Regions from separate parts of the Streptomyces sp. NPDC018045 genome, predicted to be linked through region 2. Evidence: riboswitches for the same ligand, from Rfam matches in the RefSeq annotation. Region 2 holds a riboswitch; each other region holds the start of a gene.
The links. Region 2 has a riboswitch for cyclic di-AMP ahead of ACH4EB_RS16215 (transglycosylase family protein). Riboswitches for the same ligand answer to the same signal wherever they lie in the genome.
Positions count from the first base shown of each region.

Region 1: it holds a riboswitch for cyclic di-AMP, as region 2 does, so the genes downstream of both, ACH4EB_RS36280 (C40 family peptidase) here and ACH4EB_RS16215 (transglycosylase family protein) in region 2, are expected to answer to the same signal.
Region 3: it holds a riboswitch for cyclic di-AMP, as region 2 does, so the genes downstream of both, ACH4EB_RS26765 (M23 family metallopeptidase) here and ACH4EB_RS16215 (transglycosylase family protein) in region 2, are expected to answer to the same signal.

Region 1 is NZ_JBIRFL010000038.1:31,064-36,794, forward strand. Features, by position in the region: gene ACH4EB_RS36265 (hypothetical protein) at 45-347, opposite strand; gene ACH4EB_RS36270 (ATP-dependent Clp protease proteolytic subunit) at 830-1,465, shown strand; gene ACH4EB_RS36275 (hypothetical protein) at 1,473-1,778, shown strand; cyclic di-AMP (ydaO/yuaA leader) riboswitch at 2,325-2,490, shown strand; gene ACH4EB_RS36280 (C40 family peptidase) at 2,494-2,964, shown strand; gene ACH4EB_RS36285 (DUF6328 family protein) at 3,203-3,811, shown strand; gene ACH4EB_RS36290 (hypothetical protein) at 4,338-4,562, shown strand; gene ACH4EB_RS36295 (ATP-binding protein) at 4,614-5,036, opposite strand; gene ACH4EB_RS36300 (helix-turn-helix domain-containing protein) at 5,348-5,731, shown strand, end outside.
Region 2 is NZ_JBIRFL010000005.1:567,565-573,295, forward strand. Features, by position in the region: gene ACH4EB_RS16205 (cytochrome P450) at 1-1,055, shown strand, start outside; gene ACH4EB_RS16210 (transglycosylase family protein) at 1,296-2,282, shown strand; cyclic di-AMP (ydaO/yuaA leader) riboswitch at 2,493-2,705, shown strand; gene ACH4EB_RS16215 (transglycosylase family protein) at 2,707-3,405, shown strand; gene eno (phosphopyruvate hydratase) at 3,891-5,171, shown strand; gene ACH4EB_RS16225 (septum formation initiator family protein) at 5,304-5,731, shown strand, end outside.
Region 3 is NZ_JBIRFL010000015.1:17,829-23,559, reverse strand. Features, by position in the region: gene ACH4EB_RS26780 (DNA topoisomerase (ATP-hydrolyzing) subunit A) at 1-166, opposite strand, end outside; gene ACH4EB_RS26775 (M16 family metallopeptidase) at 415-1,752, shown strand; gene ACH4EB_RS26770 (M16 family metallopeptidase) at 1,773-3,140, shown strand; cyclic di-AMP (ydaO/yuaA leader) riboswitch at 3,393-3,547, shown strand; gene ACH4EB_RS26765 (M23 family metallopeptidase) at 3,561-4,358, shown strand; gene ACH4EB_RS26760 (GntR family transcriptional regulator) at 4,624-5,289, shown strand; gene ACH4EB_RS26755 (HPr family phosphocarrier protein) at 5,610-5,731, opposite strand, start outside.

The DNA.
Region 1 (5,731 bases), on a different contig from region 2:
CACCGGCGGCCCGGCAGTGCTGCCGGGCCGCCGGCGCGAGGCGCTCAGGTGGTGGTGCGGTCGGTGGGTTCGCGGCTGCCGCACTTGGCCAGACCGCGACTGATCATGTATCCGACGGTCAGCAGCGTGACATAGAGCCACGCCTGGTCGGCGGGGAAGACGTCCACATCGGTGGCGCCGCCACCGACGACGGCGGAGGCGACCAGCACCGCCGCGACGGCGGCGAGGTAGACGAAGAACTCGGTGCTCTTGAACGCGGGCTTGGTCTCCGCGCTCGCGAGCCGCTCGGTACGGGTGGCCCGGGAGCGGCCGGATTCCGGATAGCCGGCGGATGAAGCGGTAGCCATCGCGTCCTCCTGGACTCGTCTCGGCCCGAGGAACTCGGGTCCGACCGGCGGGTACCCGGGCGGTCCGGGCCGGAACGGCACTCTCCGTACGGGCGGATTCCGCAAGGGCCCCTTTGGCCAGGGGTTCGCGCGTCAGGTGTCGCCTCGCGCTGCCCCGGGGACTGCCGGCGCTGACGCGTGGGGCGGCGGAGAAGGTCCGGCACACCGCGCGCCGGGCCTGCGCCGGATCGCGCGGGGCACTTCGGCCGGAACGTTGCACCGGCGGCGCGCGGGATCACGCGCCCCTCTGAAGACACAAAGCTCACGTCCGATCAGCCTGGCGCGCTCGCAACACCCCTGACGGCCCATGGGCTTTCGCTCTCAGCGAGCGCCCGCACTTCACCCACCGAAGGCATTGCTTTGGGCCAGTGCGCCGTGCTCCCATCTAGCCATACGTACGTCCTGTACATTTTTTACAGGCGCCCAGGGAAGAGGAGCTCCCCATGAACGGCCCCCAGGCCCGTCACGTCCTTCCGGAGTTCACCGAACACACCTCCTACGGGGCCCGCACCATGGACCCGTACTCCAAGCTGCTCAGCGAGCGGATCGTCTTCCTCGGCACCCCGGTCGACGACGCCAGCGCCAACGACGTGATCGCCCAGCTCATGCACCTGGATTACGACGCGCCCGACCGGGACATCTCGCTCTACATCAACTCCCCCGGCGGCTCGTTCACCGCGATGTCCGCGATCTACGACACGATGCAGTTCGTGGGGTGCGACATCGAGACGGTCTGCCTGGGCCAGGCCGCCTCCGCGGCCGCGGTGCTGCTGGCGGCCGGCACGCCCGGCAAGCGCCTCGCCCTGCCGGGCGCCCGCATCCTCATCCACCAGCCCTCGTTCGGCGAACCGGTGCGGGGGCAGGCCGACGACCTCCGGATCCAGGCGGACGAACTGCTGCGCACCCGCGCGCTTCTGGAGGAACTGCTCGTACGGCACACCGGCCGCCCCGCCGAACAGATCACCCAAGACCTCGAACGCGACAAGGTCTTCGACGCCGCGGCCGCCGTGGAGTACGGCCTCGTCGACGCCCTCACCCGCAGCCGCAAGCAGCACCCCACACCGACCGGCGCCAGGTGAGCCCGGGATGCTGCCACCCGAACTGCCGCCGCTGCCCGCGCTGACGCGCGCCGAGGGCGAGGTCATCGACAGTTACCTGGCGGTCGTGGACCTGCTGGGCCGCATCAACCCTGGTCGCGGTACGGACACGTACGGCGGACTGCGCGCCGCCCAGGCCCTGGTCGGCAAGTCCACCGCGCTGCGGGACGCGTTGGCGCTGATGCACGACCGGGGCGAGCGCGAGCTGCACGCGGGGACGCTGGCGCGGGCCTTGCGCGTACTGGACGGCGAGCGCCGGGCGCGGCTGGTCTGCGTACCACCGCCGCGCGGTTGACGCGACGGGGCGACGCCGCGGCCCTCACCGGCGGGATGAGGCCGTGTCACGAGCGCGCGGCCGTACCGGCGCCGCCGCACAGACCGGGAGGGTGTCCGGACGGGGGTCGGACGCCCTCCCTCCCCCTCCGGCACACGAGAACCCCGTCCCCCCGCGCGACACACGCCAGGCAGGGCGGACAACGGCGGCCATGAGGTGCCACCGCGGCGCGGGGACCCACCCGAATGCCGACACGAAGCCCGATCGGGCTCGCCCGAACGGCGTATCCGCGAGGCCCCGCGCTGCGCCACACGGCTTGCGCGGCATGCGTACGTGTCGCCCGGAATGCCTCGTTCCGGGGCTGGTACGCGGGTCCTCACCCGGCACGGATTTCCCTCACATGGCCTCCCGTCCACCCGAACGGCGCAGACGTGACCAAGCTCACATCCATCCGTTTCTGCTCGGAATCCGGCCGCGAGGTGCGCAACGATCGCTTCGACGACAAGCCCCCGCCACAGCGGTGGGGCGGTCCGGACGGACGCCCAATCCTGCCGCCGTACCGGATGCCTGGTCGATGTGCCTGGACCGGCAGGAGCGGAGGACCCGAGCACGACGGGACCGCCGGCCGACACGCGCCGGACGGCCCCTTGGGGTGAAGTCACAACCACGACCGGGCATCTTCGCCTGCCCGAACCCGACAGGTACTCCTTCGCAGGCGGCTGACGAAGGGTTGCGCATGACTGCGCGTACCACCACTTCCCCCCTGCCGGCGCGGGTCCGAGTGATCTCCTTCATCGCCCTCGCCACGCTCGGCGGAACACTGGTCGTACCAGGGGCCACCGAGGACGCGGAAGCCGCGCCCTCGGCTTCCGCGCTGCGGGTCGCCGCCTCGAAGAAGGGGGCGCCTTACAAGTACGGAGCCAGCGGACCCCACCGTTTCGACTGCTCGGGACTGACGCTGTACTCGTTCAAGCGGGCCGGCAAGCGGCTGCCGCGCACCGCGGCGGCCCAGTACAACCGCACCCGGCACCTGTCCGCGTCCGCGCGCCGCCTCGGTGACCTGGTCTTCTTCCACTCCCGCCGCGGCATCTACCACGTGGGCATCTATGCGGGGAACGGCAAGATCTGGCACGCGCCCAAGCCCGGCACCGTGGTGCGGCTGGAGCGGATCTGGTCACGCAGCGTTTCGTACGGGCGGGTGCGCTGAGGCGCGGGCCGTCGGGGGCGCGGGCCGCTGATGCGTTGATCCGCTGAACCTCGGTTGCGGAGTCCCGGGTCCCGGTTCCGGGTCCCGGGTTCCGTGAGGGCGTACGCGCGGGGCCCGTGTGGCCGCGGAGGTCCTTGCCACCCGTGCGCGACACCTCCCGTGCGTACGCGGGTGCGAACTCCCGTACGCGCGTGTGCCTTCGAGGAGTGATCAACGCGTCGGCGGATACCCGCACGCAATGGCCCCCCTCACCGACGACGACCGGCACGATCTGTCCGAACCCACCGCACCGCCGGGGACATCCGGACCGCCCGAGCCGCACCGGCCGCCGGACTCCGCCCGGTACACCGCGTGCGCGGACCGCAACGAGACGCCCTTGGAGCGCTACGACCGCAACTTCGGCGAACTGCTCCAGGAGCTGCGCGTCCTGCAGACCGGTGTGCAGATCCTGTTCGCCTTCCTGCTGACACTGGCGTTCACCCCGCGTTTCGTGTCCCTGGACCCCACGCAACGCGCGTTCTACGTGGGTACGTTGTTGCTGGCCGTCCTGGCGACACTGCTGCTCACCGCGCCTGCCGCGGTGCACCGGGTACTGTTCCGGCGGCGTGCGAAGGGGCTGATCGTGGAGGTCTCCGCACGGCTGACGGCGGCCGGTATGGCGGTGCTCGCGCTGGCCCTGGCCGGTGCCGTCCTGCTGGTCGTCGATGTCGTACTGGGGCGCGGGGCGGGCGTACTGGCGGGTTCGGTGACGCTGGTGACGTGCGGCGGCCTGTGGGCGCTGCTGCCCCACGTGGTGGGCCGGCTGAACGGGCACATCAAGCCGCCGGCCCGCGACTCGTCCTCCTGAGCGCCCGGCGCCCCTCCGGAGGCCGCGGGGCGAGGGCGCCGCGCCGCCGAGATCTTTTGTGACCTGGTCGTCCTTGCTTTGGCGACGGCGAACCGATGAAGTCTCCTTAGCACGTGAGGAGACCCATGCACCGGCACCCGCCCCAGCGCTCGCACCCCAGGACCGACTCGTGAACCTGCGCGGACTTCTGCGCCGCCACTCCCCCGCCACCCCCTGCCCGGCCTGCGGCAGCACGGACGTGCTGTGGGAGGACGAGGGTGTCTACGGCGCCGGCGAACTGCTGTGGTGGTGCGCCTCCTGCCTGCACCAGTGGCACCCGGGCGACCTCGGCACCGGCCCGGCCGTGGGTCCCGCGACTCCCGTGGGCTCCATGGGTTCCGCGTCCCCCGAAACTCCCGTAGACCCCGCACCATTCACACCTCCCACACCACCCGGGCCCCTCCCACCTGCCGCACATTCAGGGCCCCCCACCCCTCCCGGCCCCCCGACGATCCCGCCGCCCCCGCTCCACCCACCACCGGGCGCGGTGCCGACCACCCCCGGCCCCGCCACCGTCGCCGAACGCGCCATGTACGCCGCCGGACTGACCCCTCTGGTCCCCTGCCCCGGCGCCTACGAGCCGTGGCTGTGCCGCTGTTCGCGCTGCGGCCGCGAGACCAGCCCCACGTACCGGCAGGTACGGGACGACGGTGTGGGCTGCGCGTGCGGTACGGGCCGTCGCCGGCGGCCGCGCTTCCGCACCAAGCCCTGAGGCAGCCGTACGGAGCACGTGGGGGTGACCCGAAACCGGCGAAACGTGCCGCTACGGCAGCTTCCACGGCAGGGTGATCCAGACGGTCTTGCCGCCGGATGCGGTGGGCTCGACCGTCACCTGCCCGCGGAACTCCGCGGTGAGGAAGCGGACGATCGCCATGCCCCGTCCGCTGTCCTGCTGCACGGCGGCCGGCAGCCGTTTCGGCCAGCGCGGATGGTCGTCGGTGACACCGATCCGCAGCCGTTCGTCGCGGTCCAGCCGGACGTCGACGGTGAACGCCGGCGACCGGCCGAACGTGTGCTGCACGGCATTGGTGGCCAGTTCGGAGACGATCAGACGCAGGGTGTCGGCCGTCTCCGTCCCGTCCGGCAGGCCCCATTCGGCCAGCACGCCGGTGACGTACCTGCGGGCCGCCGCGACCGATTCCGGTGCGCTGGGCAGAGTGAGTGAGGATTCCTGGTGGTCTGCCATCGCGACGCCGTCCCTTTCCCACCGAGGCTCGACTCCGGCCCGCCGCCGAAGGGAGCCGTCATCGCAACCGGCCCCCGGGCCCTTTCCGGTCCCTTCGGCTCCGGCCTCGGACTGCTGCTGTGCGCCAGCCTGCCACTCCCGCCGCGACGGTGCCGCGTCATCCACCAAGAAGTGCATATATCTGTCGCCCGAAGCGGTGAACTCTGCTACGCGAGACCGGATTTGCGCGGCACACTGTCGGATCGAAACCAGCCACCCGGGGCCGGGCGCACCCATGGCGCTCCCCCGTGGACCAGTAAGGAGGCCGCGGTATGCGGTACGGACCGGCGGTGCGCCGCCGCAAGCTGGGGGCGGAGTTACGGCGTCAGCGGACGCTGGCCGGGTTCACCAGCGGCGAGGCGGCCCGTCTCGTCGGGTGGCACCAGTCCAAGGTCAGCCGCATCGAGACCGGGCGCAGCGGTGTCCGGAAGGCCGACGTCGAACTGCTGCTGGACGCGTACGGCGTGCGTGACGCGGAGTTGCGCGCGCTGCTGGCGGCGCTGTGCGGGGGCGGGGCGCGGAACGGCGGCAGCGGGCGGCAGGGCTGGTGGCACACGTACCGCGACCTGTTGCCGCCGGAGTACCGGGACTTCATCAGCCTGGAGTACGGGGCGTCCCGGGCGCGCACGCTGGAGACGACGGTGGTGCCGGGGCTC
Region 2 (5,731 bases):
ACAGCGAGGCCGCGCACGGCAAGGGCAAGGTCGGCATCCCCGGCGAGCGCGGCGCCAACCTGATGACGCACCTGCTCAACATCGACCCGCCGGACCACACCCGGCTGCGCCGACTGGTCTCCAAGGCGTTCACACCGCGCCGCATCGCGCGGTTCGCGCCGCGCGTACAGGAACTGACGGACGCGTTCATCGACTCCTTCGCGGAGCGCGGCGAGGCCGACCTCATCCACGAGTTCGCCTTCCCGCTGCCCATCTACGCCATCTGTGACCTGCTCGGCGTCCCGCGGGAGGACCAGGACGACTTCCGGGACTGGGCCGGGATGATGATCCGGCACGGCGGCGGGCCGCGCGGCGGCGTCGCCCGGTCGGTGAAGAAGATGCGCGGCTACCTCGCCGAACTGATCCACCGCAAGCGCGAGTCCCTCGGCGACGAGGGGGCCGACGACCTGATCTCCGGGCTGATCCGCGCCTCCGACCACGGCGAGCACCTGACCGAGAACGAGGCCGCCGCGATGGCCTTCATTCTCCTGTTCGCCGGCTTCGAGACCACCGTCAACCTCATCGGCAACGGTGTGTACCAACTGCTGCGCCACCCCGCCCAGCGGGAGCTGCTCCAGAAGGCGGCCATCGCGGGGGACACGGACCTGCTCGCCACCGGGGTGGAGGAGCTGCTGCGCTACGACGGCCCCGTCGAGCTGGCCACCTGGCGCTTCGCCACCCGGGACCTCACCGTCGGCGGGCAGCGGATCGCCGAGGGGGACCCGGTGCTGGTCGTGCTGGCCGCCGCCGACCGGGACCCGGAGCGCTTCCCGGGACCCGACGTACTGGACCTGGCCCGGCGCGACAACCAGCACCTCGGATACGGCCACGGCATCCACTACTGCCTGGGCGCGCCGCTGGCCCGCCTCGAAGGGCAGACCGCGCTGGCCACCCTGCTGACCCGCCTGCCGGACCTGCGGCTCGGCGCGGAACCGGACGACCTGCGCTGGCGCGGCGGGCTGATCATGCGCGGGCTGCGGGCCCTGCCGGTGGAGTTCACCCCCGTACCCAGGTGACGCCGCGCCGGTCCGTGACCTGCGCGTGATCTCCGCTACACCGGCTTGTGACGAGCGGGCGGCCCCGCTACGTTCATCCGTCTGAAAGGCCGGGGCGGGCGGCGCGGCCCGGCCTCTCGACGACAACTCAACCGCCGCTCGAAAGGCAACCGCATGCGCTCCGGGAACGGCCGTCACCGACGCCCCCGTCAGGCTCCGGCCATCTTCGTCACGGCGGGAGTCGCCGGAGGCGCCCTCGCCATGCCCCTGCTCGCCGCGAGCGGCGCGCACGCCGCCGACGCCGCCACCTGGGACCGGGTCGCGCAGTGCGAGAGCGGCGGCGTGTGGAGCGCCAACGGCGGCAACGGCTTCTACGGCGGGCTCCAGCTCACCCAGGAGATGTGGGACCGCCACGGCGGCCCGGCGTACGCCTCGCGCCCCGACCTGGCCAGCCGCTCGCAGCAGATAGCCGTCGCCGAGTCGATCCTCGCCGCGCGTGGCCCCGACGCGTGGCCGAGCTGCGCGGTGAACGCCGGGCTCAAGCAGGGCGGCCGCGGGCCGGACGTCGATCCGGGCAGCACGGCGACGCCGACCCCGCAGCCGGAGCCCTCGACACCGGCCCCGGCCCCGTCCTCCCCTTCCGCCCCGCCGTCCTCCTCCGGGCCGTCCGGGACGCCGGAGCCCGGCCGTACGGACGCTCCGAAGCCCGCACCGTCGCCCACCGGCCCGGCCGGGAAGCCGGACCCGTCCCGTACGCCGGATCCGTCCGGTACGCCGGACCCGTCCGGTACGCCGGACCCGTCCGGTACGCCGGACCCGTCCCGTACGGGCCGTACGGAGGACCCGTCGCGGCCCGCGGGCCCGGGCATCCCGGGCGACGGCGCCTCCACGGGCCCCACCGCGCCGCCGTCGCCGGGCAAGCACCGCGGTCGGCCCGACGAGCCCGACGAGGGGGCCGGCACGGGCGCGGGCTCCGGCGCGGGCACGGGCGCGGGCTCCGGCGCGGACGGCGCGGAACGGTCCGGCGGGGAGCGCCCCTCGCGGGGCGGCGACGCGCACCGTACGGACCCGGGCGCGCCAGGTGACTACACCGTGCGCCCGGGTGACAACCTGTCAGCGATCGCGGAGGACCGCGGGGTCTCCGGGGGCTGGCCGGCGCTCTACGCGGCCAACAAAAGTGTGATCGGGGGCGATCCGGACCTTATCCACCCTGGTCAGCGGCTCGCACTCGGGCAACAGTCGAGGTAGTTCGTAGGCATTTGCCCGCTTTGGCGAAAGTGAGACATGGATCTCGTTCAGGGGCGCGGTGACCGTCCCGTCCGTTGTTTCCAAACCTGCGGCGACCTGCGGAAATGTGATGATCCTGTGATGTCTGGGGGCCAACTGGCCTCAGATGTAGGGGTTTGAACCGGCGGGCCGTTCCTGTTTACCGTCTTCATCGCTCGCCAAAGCGGGCCCTTCGATCACACGCCGAATCCTGCCGGTGGTCGGAGGTCACTCGACGCGAGAGCGCCGAAGGCAGGAGCGGGGGACCCAAGGTAAGCGCCGGCCCCACCCGCGGAAGCGGGTCCAACCGGCTTGGGGTGAAGCCATGTGTGAAGCACACACGGCCGGGCAACTCACATGGCCCGAACCCGACAGCTCACCTCGCAGGCGTCGGTGAGGAACAACCATGCTGAACTCCAAGGGCAAGCACCGTCGTCCCTCCAAGGCCGTCCGCGTCGCCACGCTGGCGGGCGTCGCCGGTGCCGCGGTGGCCGTCCCGCTGATGGGCGCCACCTCCGCCTCCGCCGCGGGCAACAACTGGGACGCCGTCGCCCAGTGCGAGTCCGGTGGCAACTGGTCGATCAACACGGGTAACGGCTACTACGGTGGCCTGCAGTTCTCGAACTCGAGCTGGGCCGCCGCCGGCGGTACCCAGTACGCCCCGCGCGCCGACCAGGCCAGCAAGAGCCAGCAGATCGCCGCGGCCGAGCGCCTGCTCGCCATCCAGGGCCCGGGCGCCTGGACCTGCGCCGGTGGCCACCTGGGCCAGGGCAACGCGAACGCCAAGGCCGACGGCGGCTCCTCGCAGGGCAGCAGCTCGCACAAGTCCTACAAGTCGCAGCGCTCCTACTCCGCCCCGCAGGAGACCTCGCGGTCCCAGGCCCGCAAGCAGGGCGAGGAGCTGGCCCGCAAGACCCCGGCCCCGGCCCAGAAGTCGACGCCGAAGTCGAACCCCGAGGGCAACTACACCGTCAAGTCCGGTGACACCCTCGCCAAGATCGCCGCTTCCCACGGCAAGAACTGGAAGTCGGTCTACGCGAACAACAAGTCCGTCATCGGCGGCAACCCCAACCTGATCTTCCCGGGCCAGAAGCTGGCCGTCTGAGCCGGCTGACGCCCTGAGGGTCCCCGGGTGACCACGGCGCTCCGTACGTACGGCGGTACGTACGGACCGCCCGGCACCCCCGGGGCCCCTCGACCCGGGAATCCGCTCTTCCCGTGAGACCGCCCCGTCTCGGCGCCTGTCCCCCGCACGCGCCGCGGCGGGGCTTCTCCATTTCCCCCGCAGCCGCCCCGGCCGCCCCGGCCGCCCCGGCCCCCGGAGGCCGCCGTGGCCCCCTCCGCCGGGCCTGCCGCCGGTCCCGCCCCGCCGGTCCCGCCCCGCCGGCCCCGCCCGCCGGGCCCCACCCCGCCCGCCGGGCCCCACCCCGTCCGCCGACTTCCCCCTTCAGCGAACATTGCGGGCATACGTCCCGTGAACAGGGGCTTTGCGGGTGTATTCGGTCCAAGGGCCGGGCTGGCGGCGAGCGGAACCCCCGGAGGCCGTTAGGCTCGTGCTGCAGAACTCCAGTCACCCACGAAGGAGACAACGTGCCGTCCATCGACGTCGTCGTAGCTCGCGAGATTCTCGACTCGCGAGGCAATCCCACGGTCGAGGTCGAGGTCGGCCTCGACGACGGCAGCACCGGCCGTGCCGCCGTCCCGTCCGGCGCCTCGACCGGCGCCTTCGAGGCCATCGAGCTGCGCGACGGTGACCCGGCCCGCTACCTGGGCAAGGGCGTGGAGAAGGCCGTCCTCGCGGTCATCGAGCAGATCGGCCCGGAGCTGGTCGGCTACGACGCCACCGAGCAGCGCCTGATCGACCAGGCGATGTTCGACCTGGACGCCACGGACAACAAGGGCTCGCTCGGCGCCAACGCCATCCTCGGCGTCTCCCTGGCCGTCGCGCACGCCGCCTCCGAGGCCAGCGACCTGCCGCTGTTCCGCTACCTGGGCGGCCCGAACGCCCACGTGCTGCCGGTCCCGATGATGAACATCCTGAACGGCGGCTCGCACGCCGACTCCAACGTGGACATCCAGGAGTTCATGATCGCCCCGATCGGCGCGGAGTCCTTCTCCGAGGCCCTGCGCTGGGGCGCCGAGGTCTACCACACCCTCAAGAAGGTCCTGAAGAACAAGGGCCTGGCCACCGGCCTGGGCGACGAGGGCGGCTTCGCCCCGAACCTCGGCTCCAACCGCGAGGCCCTGGACCTGATCCTCGAAGCGATCAAGGAGGCCGGCTACACCCCCGGCCAGGACATCGCGCTCGCGCTGGACGTCGCCGCCTCCGAGTTCTACAAGGACGGCGTCTACGAGTTCGAGGGCCAGCAGCGCACCGCCGAGCAGATGACCTCGTACTACGAGGAGCTGGTCGCCGCCTACCCGCTGGTCTCCATCGAGGACCCGCTGTTCGAGGACGACTGGGCCGGCTGGAACGGCATCACCGAGCGCCTGGGCGCCAAGGTGCAGCTCGTCGGCGACGACCTGTTCGTCACCAACCCGGAGCGCCTGGCCCGCGGCATCGAGGAGAACTCGGCCAACGCCCTGCTGGTCAAGGTCAACCAGATCGGTTCGCTGACCGAGACCCTGGACGCCGTCGAGCTGGCCCAGCGCAACGGCTTCAAGTGCATGATGTCGCACCGCTCCGGCGAGACCGAGGACGTCACCATCGCCGACCTGGCCGTCGCCACCAACTGCGGTCAGATCAAGACCGGCGCCCCGGCCCGCTCCGAGCGCGTCGCCAAGTACAACCAGCTCCTGCGCATCGAGGAGATCCTCGACGACGCGGCGGTCTACGCGGGCCGCTCCGCCTTCCCGCGCTTCAAGGGCTGATCCCCCCGGGGCCGCGAACGGCCCCGGAAGCCGTGAATACGTACGTCCCCGGCGGCGGTCCCGTACCGTTGCCGGGGACGTACGTGCTGCGGCCCGGCCCGCCCCGGGCCCGGTGACGGAAGGGGAGACGACGTGTCCGCGGAACGGTTCTCCACCGCGACCCGGCTCAAGGCGCTCGGCGAACAGGCCGCCGCCCGCGTCCAGGGCGCCCGCCGGCCCCGGCGGGGCCGGCTGACCGGCCGCGCGGCGCTGCTCGCGCTGGTGATGTGCTCCCTGGTCGTCGCCCTCGCGTACCCCACCCGGCAGTACATCTCGCAGCGCGCCGAGATCGCCGACCAGCGCCGCCAGGCCGAGCGGGCCGGGCTGCGGACCGAGGAGCTGCGCGACGAGAAGGCCCGCTGGCAGGACCCCGAGTACGTACGGCAGCAGGCCCGGCTGCACCTGCACTACGTCATGCCGGGGGAGACCGGCTACATCGTCCGGGACGGCTCCGGCGACGGGAAGCGGCGCACGGGCCAGGGCACCGCGGAGCGCCCTTGGTACGACAACCTCTGGGACGG
Region 3 (5,731 bases), on a different contig from region 2:
GGTGTACGGGCTTGAGGCCGTCGCGGGCGTCCGGGAGGGCGCGGGAGTAGATGACCGAGTACGCGTACTCAAGGAAGGAGCCCTGCATCTCGTCGACGACGTCGATGTCGAGGATCCTCTCCTCGAAGTCGTCCGGCGGCGGGGTCTTCGTGCTACGGCGGGCCATCGCGGCTGCGGCTCCTTCGCTTGCTTCCTGCTGCTTGCCGATGCGGGATCAACGTTCGGGTCTTACGTCGACCATTGTGGCCCGCCCCACTGACAACGCCGACCGCGACCCTCCCCGTGGCCCCGGACGAGGTGGTCGCGAAGACCGCTCGTACGAGGCAGCCGGGTCGGGAACTTCGCCATAGCTCGGCACGCTTGCATACAGTGACAGAACTTCCTCGCAAGCGGATCGAAGGGACGTACATGCCCATGGGTCACACGGCCACAGAACAAGCCGGCTCCGGCGGCCTGACAGCAACCGAGCACCGGCTGGCCAACGGCCTGCGTGTGGTGCTCTCCGAAGACCACCTGACCCCGGTCGCCGCGGTCTGCCTCTGGTACGACGTCGGCTCGCGCCACGAGGTCAAGGGCCGTACGGGCCTGGCCCACCTTTTCGAGCACCTCATGTTCCAGGGCTCCGCCCAGGTCAAGGGCAACGGTCACTTCGAACTGGTCCAGGGCGCCGGCGGCTCCCTGAACGGCACCACCAGCTTCGAGCGCACCAACTACTTCGAGACCATGCCCGCCCACGAGCTGGAGCTGGCGCTCTGGCTGGAGGCCGACCGCATGGGCTCCCTGCTGACGGCGCTCGACGAGGAGTCCCTGGAGAACCAGCGCGACGTCGTCAAGAACGAGCGCCGGCAGCGCTACGACAACGTCCCCTACGGCACGGCCTTCGAGAAGCTGACGGCCATGGCCTATCCGGAGGGACACCCGTACCACCACACGCCCATCGGTTCGATGGCCGACCTGGATGCCGCCTCCCTGGAGGACGCGCGGGCCTTCTTCCGCACGTACTACGCGCCCAACAACGCGGTGCTGTCGATCGTCGGCGACATCGACCCCGAGCAGACCCTCGCCTGGGTGGAGAAGTACTTCGGCTCCATCCCCGGCCACGAGGGCAAGCAGCCGCCGCGCGACGGCTCCCTCCCGGACGTCATCGGCAAGGAGCTGCGTGAGGTCGTCGAGGAGGACGTCCCCTCCCGCGCCCTGATGGCCGCCTACCGCCTCCCGCAGGACGGCACCCGCGAGGCCGACGCGGCCGACCTGGCGCTGACGGTGCTCGGCGGTGGCGAGTCCTCGCGCCTGTACAACCGGCTGGTGCGCCGCGACCGCACGGCCGTGGCGGCGGGCTTCGGCCTGCTGCGGCTGGCCGGCGCCCCCTCGCTCGGCTGGCTGGACGTCAAGACCTCCGGCGGCGTCGAGGTGCCCGCCATCGAGAGCGCCGTGGACGAGGAGCTGGCCCGCTTCGCCGCCGAGGGGCCCAGCGCCGAGGAGATGGAGCGTGCCCAGGCCCAGCTCGAGCGCGAGTGGCTGGACCGGCTCGCGACGGCGAGCGGCCGCGCCGACGAACTGTGCCGGTTCGCGGTCCTGTTCGGCGACCCGCAGCTCGCCCTGACCGCCGTGCAGCGCGTCCTGGAGATCACCCCGCAGGAGGTGCAGGAGGTCGCCAAGGCCCGGCTGCGCCCCGACAACCGCGCGGTCCTCGTGTACGAGCCGACCGAGCCGACCGCCGCCGAGGACAACGACGAGGAGGCGGCCCAGTGAGCGACGCCGTCAGCAGCACGATGACCTTCCATCCGCAGCCGGCCGGCGGCGACCCCAAGCCGTGGGCCTTCCCGGCCCCCGGGCGCGGGCAGCTCCCCAACGGCCTCACGGTGCTGCGCAGCCACCGCCCCGGTCAGCAGGTCGTCGCCGTCGAGATCGACATCGTCGCGCCCCTGGAGGCCGAGCCCGCGGGCCTGGACGGCGTCGCCACGATCATGGCGCGCGCCCTGTCCGAGGGCACCGACAAGCACGACGCCGAGCAGTTCGCCGCCGAGCTGGAGCGCTGCGGCGCCACCCTGGACGCGCACGCCGACCACCCCGGCGTCCGGGTCTCCCTGGAGGTCCCGGCCTCCCGGCTGGACAAGGCGCTCGGCCTGCTCGCCGACGCCCTGCGCGCCCCGGCCTTCCCGGACAGCGAGGTCGAGCGCCTGGTGCGCAACCGCCTCGACGAGATCCCGCACGAGCTGGCCAACCCGGCGCGCCGCGCCGCGATGGCCCTGTCCAAGGAGCTGTTCCCGGCCGACTCCCGGATGTCGCGGCCGCGCCAGGGCACCGAGGAGACCGTCTCCCGTATCGACGCGGCGGCCGTGCGTGCCTTCTACGAGGCCCATGTGCGCCCCGCCACGGCCACCGCCGTCATCGTCGGTGACTTCACCGGCGTCGACCTGGACGCGGCCCTCGCGGAAACGCTCGGAGCCTGGACGGGCTCGCCCGCCGAACCGGTGAAGGCCAGCCCGATCACCGCCGACGACACCGGTCGCGTGGTGATCGTCGACCGCCCCGGCGCCGTGCAGACCCAACTGCTGATCGGCCGCATCGGCGCCGACCGGCACGACCGCGTCTGGCCCGCCCAGGTGCTCGGCACGTACTGCCTGGGCGGCACCCTCACCTCCCGTCTGGACCGGGTGCTGCGCGAGGAGAAGGGCTACACCTACGGGGTGCGCGCCTTCGGCCAGGTGCTGCGCTCCTCGGCCGACGGCGACGGCGCCGCGATGCTGGCCATCAGCGGTTCGGTGGACACCGCGTCCACCGGCCCGGCGCTGGAGGACCTCTGGAAGGTGCTGCGCACCCTCGCGGCGGAGGGCCTGACGGACGCCGAGCGCGATGTGGCCGTGCAGAACCTCGTCGGGGTCGCGCCGCTGAAGTACGAGACCGCGGCGGCGGTCGCCGGCACCCTCGCCGACCAGGTCGAGCAGCAGCTCCCGGACGACTTCCAGGCCCGGCTGTACGAGCGGCTGGCGCGGACCGGCACCGTCGAGGCGACCGCCGCGGTCGTCAACGCCTTCCCGGGCGACCGGCTGGTGACGGTCCTGGTGGGCGACGCCGCCGAGATCGAGGAGCCGGTCAAGGCGCTCGGCATCGGCGAGGTGACGGTCGTCAGAAGCTGACGGCACGACACCGGCGCGGGCGGGGCCGTCGGCCGCCGACGGCCCGTGCCCGGGCGGGTGACGAACGGTCACCCGAGGGATCCAGTGGTGCGCAGGTGCCACTGGATCTTCTTTATGTCCCAATTGTTGGGGGTGGTTGCACGGTGCCCGTGTGGCGTACGGCACAAATTCGGTGTTCTGTTTGCCGATTGAAAGTTGCCCCGTTTAGCGTCGATCCGGCTGTCCGCAGGATCACCGCCGCAACCGCGGCACGGACAGTCATCGCCGAGTCCCCGTACGGCGCGAGCCAGGGGAGCCGGGGACCCATGTCCCTTGGGGTGAATCGGACGCCTTCCCGGAGGCGCCCGTAGGAGACCTTCCTGCTCCGAACCCGTCAGCTAACCCGGTAGGCGAGAGGGAAGGAAAGGACACAGCCAGCCCATGGCGTTCACCCGTGCCACCGGGAAGCACCGTGGTCCGAGCCGCAGCGCGCGGACGACCCGTAACCTCGCCGGCATAGCCACGCTCGCCGCGTCCGGCGTCATCGCCTCCGTCGCCTCCCCGGCACTGGCGGCCGGCAACCCGGACGACGCGAGCACCCACGACACCGGCTTCCACCAGGCCGTCGTCCTCGGCGACGAGCTCGCCGAGCAGATCGAGGCGCAGGCCGACGCCCAGCAGGAGGCCGCCGACGCCGCCGCCGCGCAGGCCAAGGCCGAGGCCGAGGCGCGCAAGCAGGCCGAGGAGGCCAAGCGCCAGGCCGAGGCCGAGGCGAAGAAGGAGCGGGAGGCCAAGGAGCGCGCCGCCCGCGAGGCCGAGCGCAAGCGCCTGCTCACGTACGTCGCCCCCGTCGACGGCTCCTACGTGTCCACCAGCTACAAGGCCTCCAGCGGCCTGTGGTCCTCCGGCAGCCACACCGGCGTCGACTTCCACGCCGCCTCCGGGACCCCCGTCCACGCCGTCGGCTCGGGCACCGTCGTCGAGACGGGCTGGGGCGGCGCGTACGGCAACAACGTCGTCATCAAAATGAACGACGGCACCTACACGCAGTACGGCCACCTGTCGTCCATCAGTGTCTCGGTCGGCCAGACCGTCACCCCGGGCCAGCAGATCGCCCTGTCGGGCGACACCGGCAACACCACCGGGCCGCACCTGCACTTCGAGGCCCGCACCTCCGCGGAGTACGGCTCGGACATCGACCCGGTCGCCTACCTGCGCTCGCACGGCGTGAACGTCTGACGCGCACCCGTCCCCCGTACGATGCCCCGGCCTCCGTGGCCGGGGCATCTTCGTGTCCGGGGCCGGCCCCGGACACGGTCGCGCCCATATGCCGTCGTACGCGGTCCCGGCCAAAAAATAGCCATGAATTCGCCGCGACTGTCGGCCAATGCCTTCCCGTCGAATAGAGTCGCACCGAATGTCGCCGCCCGGCGTCATTTCCGGGTGTTCTCAGGGGATTACGGCGGAGGCACAGGTGGTGCGAGGCCCTCTTTCCGCGCATGTGGTGTGCACGGCGATCCGCGACGACATCGTATCCGGCGTTCTTCCGCCGGGCAGCCGGCTGATCGAGGAGTTGCTGGCCGGCCGTTACGGGGTCTCCCGTGTTCCCGTGCGCGAGGCGCTGCGGACGTTGCAGTCCGAGGGCTTCGTCGCGATCCGGCACCACGCGGGCGCCTGCGTGGCCGAGCCGACCGAGCGCGAAGCGGCCGACGTCCTGGACATCCGGGCGCTGCTGGAGCCGCTCGGCGCTGCGCGCGCCGCCGCCCGCCGCACCGCCGCGCACCTCAAGGTCCTGCGCGGCGTCGTACGGTTGGGCCGGGAGCGCGCCCGGCACGGCCACCGGGCCGAGCTGCGCCAACTCGACGGCTGGTTTCACGAGACGCTCGCCCAGGCGTCCGGCAGCGCCGCCATGGCGGCGCTGCTCACGCAGCTCCGGCGCAAGATCGAATGGATGTACACAGTCGAGCTCCCGGCCCGCGACGAGCGCTCCTGGGAGGAGCACGGGGCGGTGCTGGACGCGGTGAGCCGCGGAGACGCCGAGCGGGCCCGCGCCCTGATGGCGGCGCACATCGAACGCTCGCGCCCGGTGTACCGGCTGCGCCCGGTGGTCCCGGCGCCGGCGGTGAGAAGTTCGAAACGGACCGTAAACACGGCGCGCGAGCAGAATTAACATGACGGCCGTATACAAGCGGTAGGGGATTGGCCGGAAACGGAAAGCAGGCGGGACGTCAAGGCATGGAGGTGTGGTGGGGAATTCCCGGGAGGGGTCTGAAATCCCGTCCCCGAAAGGCCTCGGAAGTCCCCGGAAAGTGGTGTACGGGATTTACGGGCGGCCTCGCCGATTCCACGCGTCATGCCGAGCGGCCGGCCGGGAATTCGCGCCCCGCCCCGCGGGCTCCCCGGCGGGCGGGCACACAAAAGCGGCCCCGCCCGGCGCCGGAAACCCGGCTACCGCGGCGGAGCCGCGAACACAGTGACCCGCGAGGCGGTTCAGACGGTCTCCGGGAGCTCCTCGAGGCCCTCGGCGACCAGCTTCGCGAGACGGTCGAGCGCGGCGTCGGCGCCCTCGGCGTCGGAGGCCAGCACGATCTCCTCGCCACCCTGGGCGCCCA